Regions from separate parts of the Citrifermentans bremense genome, predicted to be linked through region 1. Evidence: riboswitches for the same ligand, from Rfam matches in the RefSeq annotation. Region 1 holds a riboswitch; the other holds the start of a gene.
The links. Region 1 has a riboswitch for molybdenum cofactor ahead of GEOBRER4_RS14050 (aldehyde ferredoxin oxidoreductase family protein). Riboswitches for the same ligand answer to the same signal wherever they lie in the genome.
Positions count from the first base shown of each region.

Region 2: it holds a riboswitch for molybdenum cofactor, as region 1 does, so the genes downstream of both, GEOBRER4_RS04080 (hypothetical protein) here and GEOBRER4_RS14050 (aldehyde ferredoxin oxidoreductase family protein) in region 1, are expected to answer to the same signal.

Region 1 covers NZ_AP023213.1:3,217,265-3,222,425, forward strand. The annotation lists gene GEOBRER4_RS14035 (MOSC domain-containing protein) at 1-164, opposite strand, end outside; gene moaA (GTP 3',8-cyclase MoaA) at 256-1,236, opposite strand; gene GEOBRER4_RS14045 (iron-containing alcohol dehydrogenase) at 1,791-2,954, shown strand; molybdenum cofactor riboswitch at 3,000-3,121, shown strand; gene GEOBRER4_RS14050 (aldehyde ferredoxin oxidoreductase family protein) at 3,152-4,882, shown strand; gene GEOBRER4_RS14055 (MoaD/ThiS family protein) at 4,959-5,161, shown strand, end outside.
Region 2 covers NZ_AP023213.1:950,818-955,978, forward strand. The annotation lists gene GEOBRER4_RS04070 (ABC transporter substrate binding protein) at 1-1,018, opposite strand, end outside; gene GEOBRER4_RS04075 (DUF1003 domain-containing protein) at 1,212-1,796, shown strand; molybdenum cofactor riboswitch at 1,855-1,974, shown strand; gene GEOBRER4_RS04080 (hypothetical protein) at 2,078-2,818, shown strand; gene GEOBRER4_RS04085 (hypothetical protein) at 2,822-3,028, shown strand; gene GEOBRER4_RS04090 (ABC transporter ATP-binding protein) at 3,086-4,444, shown strand; gene GEOBRER4_RS04095 (energy-coupling factor transporter transmembrane component T family protein) at 4,431-5,161, shown strand, end outside.

The DNA.
Region 1 (5,161 bases):
TTGTCGATGCTCTCCTGGGCCAGAAGGCTTACCTGACGGTGCCAGTCGCCGGCATGGGCGTCGCCGATGATGCCGAAGTTTTCCCTGAGATGCACCGACTCCACCGGCGTCTTCTTCTCCCCTTTACTCTTGCTCATGCTTACCGCGACTATTGAACCCGACATATCTCTTTCCTCCCTGCTCCCGATGCTGGTCCCAGTTCCGATCCTTCTGGTGCTGTTGCCAGCCCCCAGTCCCCAGCCCCTAGCCCCTGCTTCACCCGCCGATGCGGGACATGTTGACCGTTATCTTCTCCGCCTCGGGCTCGGCTATGTGATGCCGTCCCGGCTTGTGGGTCACGATGCGCCGGATCTCTTCCTGGAGCCGGTATGGGTCGAGGCTCTGCAAAAGCGGTTTCAAGTCCACCCCCTGGTCGGAGAAGAGGCAGCCGCGCATCCTGCCGGCGGCGGTGACCCTGATCCTGTTGCAGCTCTCGCAGAAGTGGCCGGAAACCGGGGTGATGATGCCGATGGCTCCGGCCGCCCCCTCAATCTTGAAGTTGCGGGCCGGGCCCGCCATCTCCGCGCCGACCATGGGGAGCAGCGGGTAGCGCTCCGCGATCCGCGCGAGGATCTCGCTCCCGGGCATGCTCTGCGCGTTCCATCCCTCGTCCAGCAGGGTCGGCATGTACTCTATGAAGCGCACCGTGTACGGCTTGGTGACGCTGAGGGCGGCGAAGTCCAGGATCTCGGCGTCGTTCACCCCGCGCATCACCACCATGTTTATCTTCAGGTTGCTGAAACCCGTCCGCTCCGCTGCCTCGATACCCGAGAGCACCCGCTTCAGGTCGGCGCCGCGGGTGATGCGGGCGAAGACTTCGGGCTTGAGCGAATCGAGGCTGATGTTGAGCCGCGCCACCCCGGCGCGCTTGAGCGGCAGCGCCATCTCCTCCAGTTGCAGCCCGTTGGTGGTCAGCACCAGCTCCTTCAAGCCGGGCACCCGCGCCAGGCGCTCCAGGAAGGGCACGATCCCCTTTCTCACCAGCGGCTCCCCGCCGGTCACCCTGATCTTCTCTATGCCCTGCGCTATGCAGGCGCCCGCCACGCGATAGAGCTCCTCGTAGCTCAGCATCTCTTTATGCTCAAGCTTCTCCACGCCCTGCGCCGGCATGCAGTAGCTGCAGCGCATGTTGCAGCGGTCCGTGACCGAGAGTCTCAAGTAGTTTATGCGCCTGCCATAGGTATCGATCAGTGCCATGCCGCCACTCCCATTTCTTAATCTCCCCCCTTTGCGAAGGGAGGTTGGGGGGGATTTTTTTTGAATAAAGGGATCCGCCTCGTGAACTGCCTGTTTGTATACAAAGGCAATATCGGTACCAACTGCTGCAAAACGTCACACAAAAAAGCGAAAGGAAGGAGAGAGGGGGGACTAACATAGTGAATACATGAGGAACAAGCATTTTTGAAGCTGCTGCGGGGGAGCTTTCGAGGCGGTGATGAGATGATGTATCACTGACCAAAACAACCGTGCCACAACGGAGCAATCGCTCCATAATGGAACACGACATCTGTTACTTTTCAGAGCGAGCCGGAAAACCGGGGGTAGAAGTGGTGTAAACATGGTGCGGGTTAAGTATACGGTATCTGGCAAAAAAATAACAGATGCCGAAAAAAATGCGGCTCTGGCAAATTCTGGTATGGGGTTTGCGATAACCTAGAAAACCGTTTTAGGACAGTGTATGCAACATGGACCTACTCAATGGTTAAACAACCGGGCTTGAAATCCGGACACAACAACAGGGGGAAAGACAAATGGCATTAGGAGAGCAGACGTACGGTTTCTACATTCCGACAGTATCACTGATGGGTATTGGTTCCGCTAAAGAGACCGGTGGCCAGATCAAGGCGCTGGGCGCATCCAAGGCGCTGATCGTTACCGACAAGGGCCTCTCGGCCATGGGCGTTGCCGACAAGATCAAGTCCCAGGTTGAAGAAGCTGGTGTTTCCGCAGTCATCTTCGACGGCGCAGAGCCCAACCCGACCGACCTCAACGTGCATGACGGCGTCAAGGTGTACCAGGACAACGGCTGCGACGCGATCATCTCCCTGGGCGGCGGTTCCTCCCACGACTGCGCCAAGGGCATCGGCATGGTCATCGGCAACGGCGGCCACATCCGCGACCTCGAAGGCGTGAACAAAACCACCAAGCCCATGCCGGCATTCGTGGCAATCAACACCACCGCAGGCACCGCGTCCGAAATGACCCGTTTCTGCATCATCACCAACACCGACACCCACGTTAAGATGGCGATCGTCGACTGGCGCTGCACCCCGAACGTCGCGATCAACGACCCGCTGCTCATGGTCGGCAAGCCGGCAGCACTGACCGCGGCAACCGGCATGGACGCACTGACCCACGCCGTCGAGGCGTACGTGTCCACCATCGCCACCCCGATCACCGACGCTTGCGCCATCAAGGCAATCGAGCTGATCGCTGAGTACCTCTCCAAGGCAGTCGCCAACGGCGAAGACCTCGAGGCGCGCGACAAGATGGCTTACGCCGAGTACCTGGCAGGCATGGCGTTCAACAACGCATCGCTTGGCTACGTTCACTCCATGGCTCACCAGCTGGGCGGCTTCTACAACCTGCCGCACGGCGTCTGCAACGCGATCCTGCTCCCGGCCGTCAGCCAGTACAACCTGATCGCCTGCCCGAAGCGTTTCGCTGACATCGCGAAGGCACTCGGCGAGAACGTCGACGGCCTCTCCGTGACCGAAGCAGGCCAGAAGGCAATCGACAGGATCCGCACCCTCTCCGCTTCCATCGGCATCCCAACCGGCCTCAAGGCCCTCAACGTCAAGGAAGAGGACCTGACCATCATGGCTGAGAACGCGAAGAAAGACGCCTGCCAGTTCACCAACCCGCGCAAGGCAACCCTCGAGCAGGTTGTCCAGATCTTCAAGGACGCAATGTAAGAGACAGCAGCATCGCAGCAAACCTCCCCTCCCCTTCACCGGGGAGGGGTCATTATCCTCCGAGCCATGCGCAGCCTAAAAGGGATCACCCTCACGGAGCCAGGCCAACGGGTTTCGCTGGAAACGGCGGAGCCTCCCTCTTGGAAAGGAGCGCCGGCACCGATGCCGGAAACTAATTAATAGGGAGCTTGAAAAGCATGGATAAGATATTTCGCGTCAACATGACCGACCTCACCACCAAGATCGAAGAAGTTCCGGCAGCCTGGGCAGGCCTTGGCGGCCGCGCGCTTACCTCCACCATCGTGGCCGCTGAAGTGCCGCCGACCTGCCATGCGCTTTCCGCGCAGAACGTTCTTTGCTTCGCGCCGGGCCTTCTGACCGGCACCGCTGCAGCTAACTCCGGCCGCCTCTCCGCAGGCGCCAAGAGCCCCCTTACCGGCGGCATCAAGGAGTCCAACGCCGGCGGCACCGCGGCACAGATGTTGGCTAAACTCGGCATCAAGGCCCTCATCATCGAAGGCGCGCCGAAATCCGGCACCTGGTACAACCTCGCCGTGGGGATCAACGGCGTCACCATCAACGAGGAGAAAGAACTTCTCGGCGCCGGCAACTTCGCCGTCATCGATGCAGTTGAGCAGCGCCTGGGCAAGAAGACCGGCGTCCTCACCATCGGCATCGCCGGCGAGCTTAAGATGACCGCGGCTAACATCTCCGTGAAGGACCCGGACAGCAAGATCCGCAGCCACGGCCGTGGCGGCCTGGGCGCAGTCATGGGCTCCAAGCAGATCAAATTCATCTCCATCGACGGTGAGGGCGCGAAACCCGTGACCATCGCCGATCCGGAGAAATTCAAGACCGCGGCAAGGGCCTTCTCCAAGGCGCTTCTCGACCACCCGGTTTCCGGCGAAGGCCTGCCGACCTACGGCACCAACGTCCTCGTCAACATCCTGAACGAAGCAGGCGGCCTGCCGACCAGGAACTTCACCGTCGGCCAGTTCGAAGGGCACGACAAGATTTCCGGCGAGACCATGCACGACACCATCGCGGCACGCGGCGGTAAGGTGAAGCACGGCTGCCACGCAGGGTGCATCATCCAGTGCTCCCAGGTCTACAACGACAAGGACGGCAAGTACGTCACCTCCGGTTTCGAGTACGAGACCATCTGGGGCCTTGGTGCCGACTGCTGCATCGACAACCTGGACGACATCGCCCGTGCCGACAACCTGATGGACGACATCGGGATCGACTCCATCGAGACCGCCGTCATGTTCGGCGTCGCCATGGAAGCCGGCATCCTCAACTGGGGCGACTCCAAGGAAATGCTGCGCCTTCTGACCGAAGAGATCGGCAAAGGGACCGCCCTGGGCCGCATCCTGGGTGGCGGCGCCGGCTCCGTCGGCCGCACCTACGGCGTCACCCGCGTACCGGTCGTGAAGAACCAGGGAATCCCGGCCTACGACCCGCGCTCCGTCAAGGGTATCGGCGTCACCTACGCGACCAGCACCATGGGCGCCGACCACACCTCCGGCTACACCATCGCCACCAACATCCTGAACGTCGGCGGCTACGTCGATCCGCTCAAGAAGGACGGCCAGGTCGAGCTTTCCCGCAACCTGCAGATCGCGACCGCTGCGGTCGACTCCACCGGCATGTGCATCTTCGTGGCCTTCCCGGCCCTGGACATCCCGGAGTGCCTCCCGGCCCTGATCGACATGATCAACGCCCGCTTCGACATCGCCCTTACCGGCGACGACGTCACCAACCTGGGCAAGCATGTCCTGAAGCTCGAGCGCAAGTTCAACCAGGAAGCGGGGCTCACCAACGTGCACGACCGCCTGCCGGACTTCTTCAAAACCGAGCCGGTGGCGCCGCACAACGCGGTATGGGACTTCACCGACGCGGAACTCGACGAGTTCTGGAACTTCTAAAAAACGCGCCACTCCCCGGCGTGACGCAAGTCACGCCGGGCTTTTTCGTTTCTACCCACGAATTCGCAGGTGCCACATGAGAATCACGCTCAAGCTTTTCGCGACATTTAGAAACGGCAGGTTCAAGGTGGCCGAGCAGGAACTCCCGGATGGGACCGAGGTGCGGGCCGTGGTGCTGAGCCTTGGGCTTACCGAAGAGGAGATCGGTATCGTCATGCTGAACGGCAGGCACGGGGAACTCGACTCCAAGCTCGCCGACCAGGACACCCTGTCCCTGTT
Region 2 (5,161 bases), 2.2 Mb from region 1:
TATCCGACGGCAGCTTCGAGACCGGTATGCCGAAGCGCTTGAGCTCCGTGTAGTCGAACATGTACTGGTTCGGGCTTGGCTGCAGGCGCGACGGGAGGCGCTCCCCCTTGAGCAGGGCTACGGCCATCTCCGCGGCGGCCACTCCATGCTGGCGCAGGTTGACCAGCCGGCCGCCGACGATCCCGTACCCCAGGTTGAATTCCCACCCCCCGTACACCGGAGCGCGGCTCGCGTCCGAGATGCGGCGCAGCGCCTCGACGCTGGAGATGCGCACGCCCTTCTCGTCGGGGACGAAGGAGGCGAAGTAGACGATCACGCTCCCTTGGGGAATCTGCTGCACCTCGCGAATCAGCTCTTCGAGCCTTTTCCCTGCCAGGTAACTGAACGCGGCGCGCGACTGGAAGCGGCTCGCCGCGGCTTTGAAGCTCGCGCTGTTGAGGGTTCCGGTGATGGAGTCGTCGTGGATGACCACGATGCGCCTGCTGTCGGGGTGGAGCCTGAAGATCAGCTCCAGCGTGTCCGCAAAGCTCGGGGTCTCGTCTATCCCCGAAAAGTCCGGGCGGTCCTTGATGCGACCTGCGTCGAAATCGTTGGTGCCGCAAAAGACCACGGGGGTGTTGCCGAAGAGCCGGTCACGGTGCTTCTCCACGACGTTGAAGGCATAGTCGTCGGTGGCGACGATTAAATCGAACTGTTTTTTCTGGAACTTGAAGTTGAGTGTATCCAGCACCCGGCGGTCATACTCCGGACCGCTGTAGTTCTTGGAGTCAAGGTACTCGATGGTGATTTCTGCGGCGGGGTAGGTTTTGCGGAGGGTCTCGCTGAAGCCGGCGATGATGCCGTCCGACCCCTTGTACCCGGCGTGATATGAGTTGATCAGCAGGATCTTCTTGTGCTGCAGCGCCTCCGGCCCTGCACCGGTTTTAGAGGACGCCGGTACCGCAAGCACCGGAAACAGCAGACAGGAGAGCAGCAGGCAGGAGAGCAGAAGGAAGGGGAGGCGTTGGAACATTTTCATACTCTCTGTTGTCTCCGTTCAAAAGGGTATGACTGTCAAAAAAGGACGCGGTTCCGGCACTATACACGATCTGGCGCTTTTGTAAAAGGTTTTCGGGCGGTTGAACTGCTGAGCCTCAAGGGGAGATTGGCTTGCTATAATGTGCTGATGCAAAAAAGCATTGGATTCCAGACCCGCGGTTCGGGAGGGGATGATGAGCAAGAAGGAACAAGAGCGCAAGGCGACGACGGAGGGGGAAGAGGCGATGGCCGCCGTGGTGAACCGCAACATCGCCGCGCTGCTGGAGAGGCGCCAGGCCGAGGAGCGGAAAAAGCCCGTGCAGGAGCGGGTCGCCGATGCCATAACCTCTTTCACCGGAAGCATGACCTTCGTCTATATCCACGTGCTCCTGTTCAGCGGTTGGATTCTGATCAACGTGTCGTGGCTCCCCATTTTGCGTCCCTTCGACCCATCGCTCGTCATCCTCGCCATGGTGGCCTCGGTCGAGGCGATCTTTCTCTCCACCTTCGTTCTCATCAGCCAGAACCGGATGCAGGCATTGGCCGACCGGCGCGCGGAACTGAACCTCCACATAGATCTGCTGGCTGAGCACGAGGTGACCAGGATCATCACCCTTTTGACCGCCATCGGGGAGCGCCTTGGGGTGGAGGAGTCGAGGAACCCGGAGCTGGAGGAGCTTGCCAGGGACGTGCAGCCGGAAAAGGTCCTCGACACCATGGACCAGGTGGAGCAGGAGACGGCGGAAAAGGCGCCGCTTGGCACGGAAGAAGAAAAATGACCGCCTTCGAAAAAATCGTTAGCGTATACCGTTTTCCTGTGTTATTCCACTGGGCCAAATTTATCGAACTCTCCGAGCTCTGCCGCCTACCGGGTCTTTTCCCCATGGCGCCGAGCCAACGGGTGTCGCTGGAAACGGCGGCGCCTCTCTTTTGGAAAGGAGAGCCTTGAAGCAGTACCGGTAATTATTCCGGTTGCTTACGGCCTCTTTCCATCTTCGGAACGGGGCATTTTTTTGTCCACCGTTGTATACCTGTGGTTATAGCGAATGGGAGTGCAGGCATGCGGATATTGATAGCCATAGACGATACCGACAACCTGGAGAGCCGGGGGACCGGGGAGATCGCTTCCCTGATCGCGGACGGGTTGGAGCAGCGGGGATGGGGCTCGTGCAGCTTCGTCACCAGGCACCAGCTCTTTGTCCACCCGGACATCCCGTACACTTCGCACAACAGCGCCATGTGCTTTTACGCCGAAATCGGCGAGGGGGCCCTGGCGCCGGTGACGGAGTTCGTATCGGATTTCCTCGGGCGGGAGTCCGCGCCGGGGTCCGATCCCGGCCTCTGCGTGGTCGTGCCGGAGCGCGTGACGTCGGAAGACGAGCTGATGGCCTTCGGGCGGCGGGCGAAGCGTGAAGTGATCACCATGGACGAGGCCTACGGCCTCGCCCGGCGGCTCGGGGTGCACCTCTCCCAGCACGGAGGGACCGGGCAGGGGGTGATCGGCGCGCTGGCGGGGGCCGGGCTTCGTCTCTGGGGGAACGACGGGCGGCTCAAGGGGGCGCTGGAGTTCGCGCAGCCGTGCCCGACGCTGAGGGTCGCGGAGCTGCTGCAGCATCCCCTGGTGGATGCGGTCCGCTGCGCCGACGGCGGTGCCCCGCACGAGGATGACCTGGTCTCGATAGGCGAGAAGCCGAAGACGGTGCTTTTGGGCGGGAGCTCGGTGTTGCTGGTCTCTCCGCTTGATGACGCGTCTGCGGCCCGCTGGCAGACGCTGCACAGAAAGCGGCTCAGGGGGTACTGACCGATGTGGCGCACCGATGCCATGGGGGGAAGGGAATTTCTTCACGGAAGGGACGCGTGGCAGGCAGCTGCCCGGGCGGCCGAGGAGTGCGCCGCCTTTGCCGCCGACGTCGACGAGGAGCTGGTCGCCGAGGAGGAGCGCTCCTGCTACAACTGCCGCTTTCGGCGCTGGAGCGCCACGTCCTTTAACTGCCTGAAGGAGCGCGTTTAAGCGCCTGCCAGGCGACAAGGAGGCTTTCTGGATCATGTTTTTCTCAGAGTCGAGGGCCTGGGCTACACCCACCGGGGGGCTTGCGAACCGGCACTGTCGGGAATTTCCTGCAGCGTAGGCCAGGGTGAGTTCGTGGCCCTTACCGGCAACTCCGGAAGCGGCAAGAGCACCCTTTTGCTCGCCCTAGCCGGGCTCTTGCAGGAAGGCTCACTCGATGGGAGCGTCTCCCTTTTCATCGCTTCGGATGCCGCAGCCATGCGCCGGGAGGTCGGCATCGTCTTCCAGAACCCGGAAGCGCAGATGCTTTGCGACACTGTGGCGGAAGAGGTGGCTTTCGGGCCGGAGAACCTCTGCCTGCCGCCGGACGAGGTGGCCTTGCGGGTGAAGAAGGCGCTGCGGGCGGTACTTTTGGAAGGTGAGGAGGGGCGCAGCACGGAGCGGTTTTCCGCGGGGCAAAAACAGCGGCTTTGCATCGCCTCGGTGCTCTCGATGCAACCCTCGCTGCTGCTTCTGGACGAGCCGAGCGCCCAGCTCGATGTCCGGGGAAAGCTGGAGCTTTACGCCACCCTGTCGGAATTGAAGCGGAAAGGGCACACCATCATAATGGCGGAACACGACCCGCGTCCTTTCGCTTCCCTCATCGACCGGTACCTGACTCTGGACCGCGGCAAGCTGGTGGGCGACGGAACCTCACCCCCCGCCCCGGTACACTACCGGCCGAAGTCATGGCTGCTCCCCTACTGCACCTCCCTTTACGGGACAAGGCCCATACTCGACGTTTCCGGGCTCTCGCTCTCCTACCCGGAAACCGGGGAGGTGCTCAAGGGGGTGGATCTCAGGGTAAACCGCGGCCAGCGGGTGCACCTTTTCGGCGGCAACGGCGCCGGCAAGTCGAGCTTTTTGCGCTGCCTGGCCGGAACGCTTCGCCCCGACGGCGGCAACGTCCGGATCGCCGGGATGCAGAACCCCCGTGCCGGAACGCTAACCGGGAAGGTGGGGATGCTGTTCCAGAACCCGACGCGCCAGCTCTTCACCGAGAGCGTCTGGCACGAGGTCGCCTTCACCATGCAGCGGCTGGGGTGGGACCGTGAGGAGATCGACCGCATCGTCGCCGAGACCCTCTCCTTCTGCGGCATCGCGCACCTGGCGCAGCGGGCCCCTCTTACCCTCTCCTATGGAGAACAGCACCGCGTCGCCCTCGCCGCGGCGATGGCGCCGCGCCCGTCGCTGCTTTTATTGGACGAACCGTTTGCCGGGCTCGATTTCCCGCAGCGCCTGAGCCTCCTCTCGATCCTGGGGAGGATGCCGGTCAGGTACGACACCACCGTCCTGATCGCCTCTCATGACGGGCTCCCCGACCCGCGCTGGGCCGACTGCAGCTTCGTGCTGGAAGGGGGGACGATTGCCGCAAAGTAACGCCAACCCACGCAGGTCGCTTAGAAGCTGTGACTACGCCTGCCAGTTCACCTGCCACGACTCGGCGGTACACCGGATGGGGGCGGGGTGGAAGATCGTGCTGGGGATGGTGCTGAGCTTCCTTGCCGCCGGGGTACGTGCCCCGGGGATGCTGGCCCTTCTGGTCGCGGCGACCCTGATCTACTACTTCGCCGCCCGCCTGACCCTGGGGGATTTGTGGCGCGACATCCGCCTGTTCGCCTTTCAGGCGGCGCTGGTGATCCCGCTTTACTGCCTGCTCGAAGGGCCCGCTAAGGGGCTTTGGCCCGGGGTGAGGATCTCTTCCCAGATCATCCTCTTCTACCTCCCCGGCGCCGTTTTCCTGCGTACCACCCGCACGGTCGACGCCATGAAGGGGCTGCGCAGGGTGGTCCCCTACCGGCTCTCCTTCCTGGTGTTCGTCAGCATCAGGTTCGTGCCGCTTTTTTTGCGCGAGCTGGAGGAGATCATGGTGGCCCAGCAGTTGCGCGGCGCGCGCCTTGCGCCGCGCCAGCTTGCCGACCCGCGCAACTGGCCCGACCTGTTCCACTGCCTGCTGCTCCCTCTCATGGTGCGGGCGTTGAGGATGGCGGACGAAGTCTCCCGTTCAGCCGAGGCGCGCGCTTTCGGGTTGAAGCGGGAAAGGACTTTTCTCGACACATCGAGGCTCCACGAGCCTTTGCCACCGGAGCCCGCAGC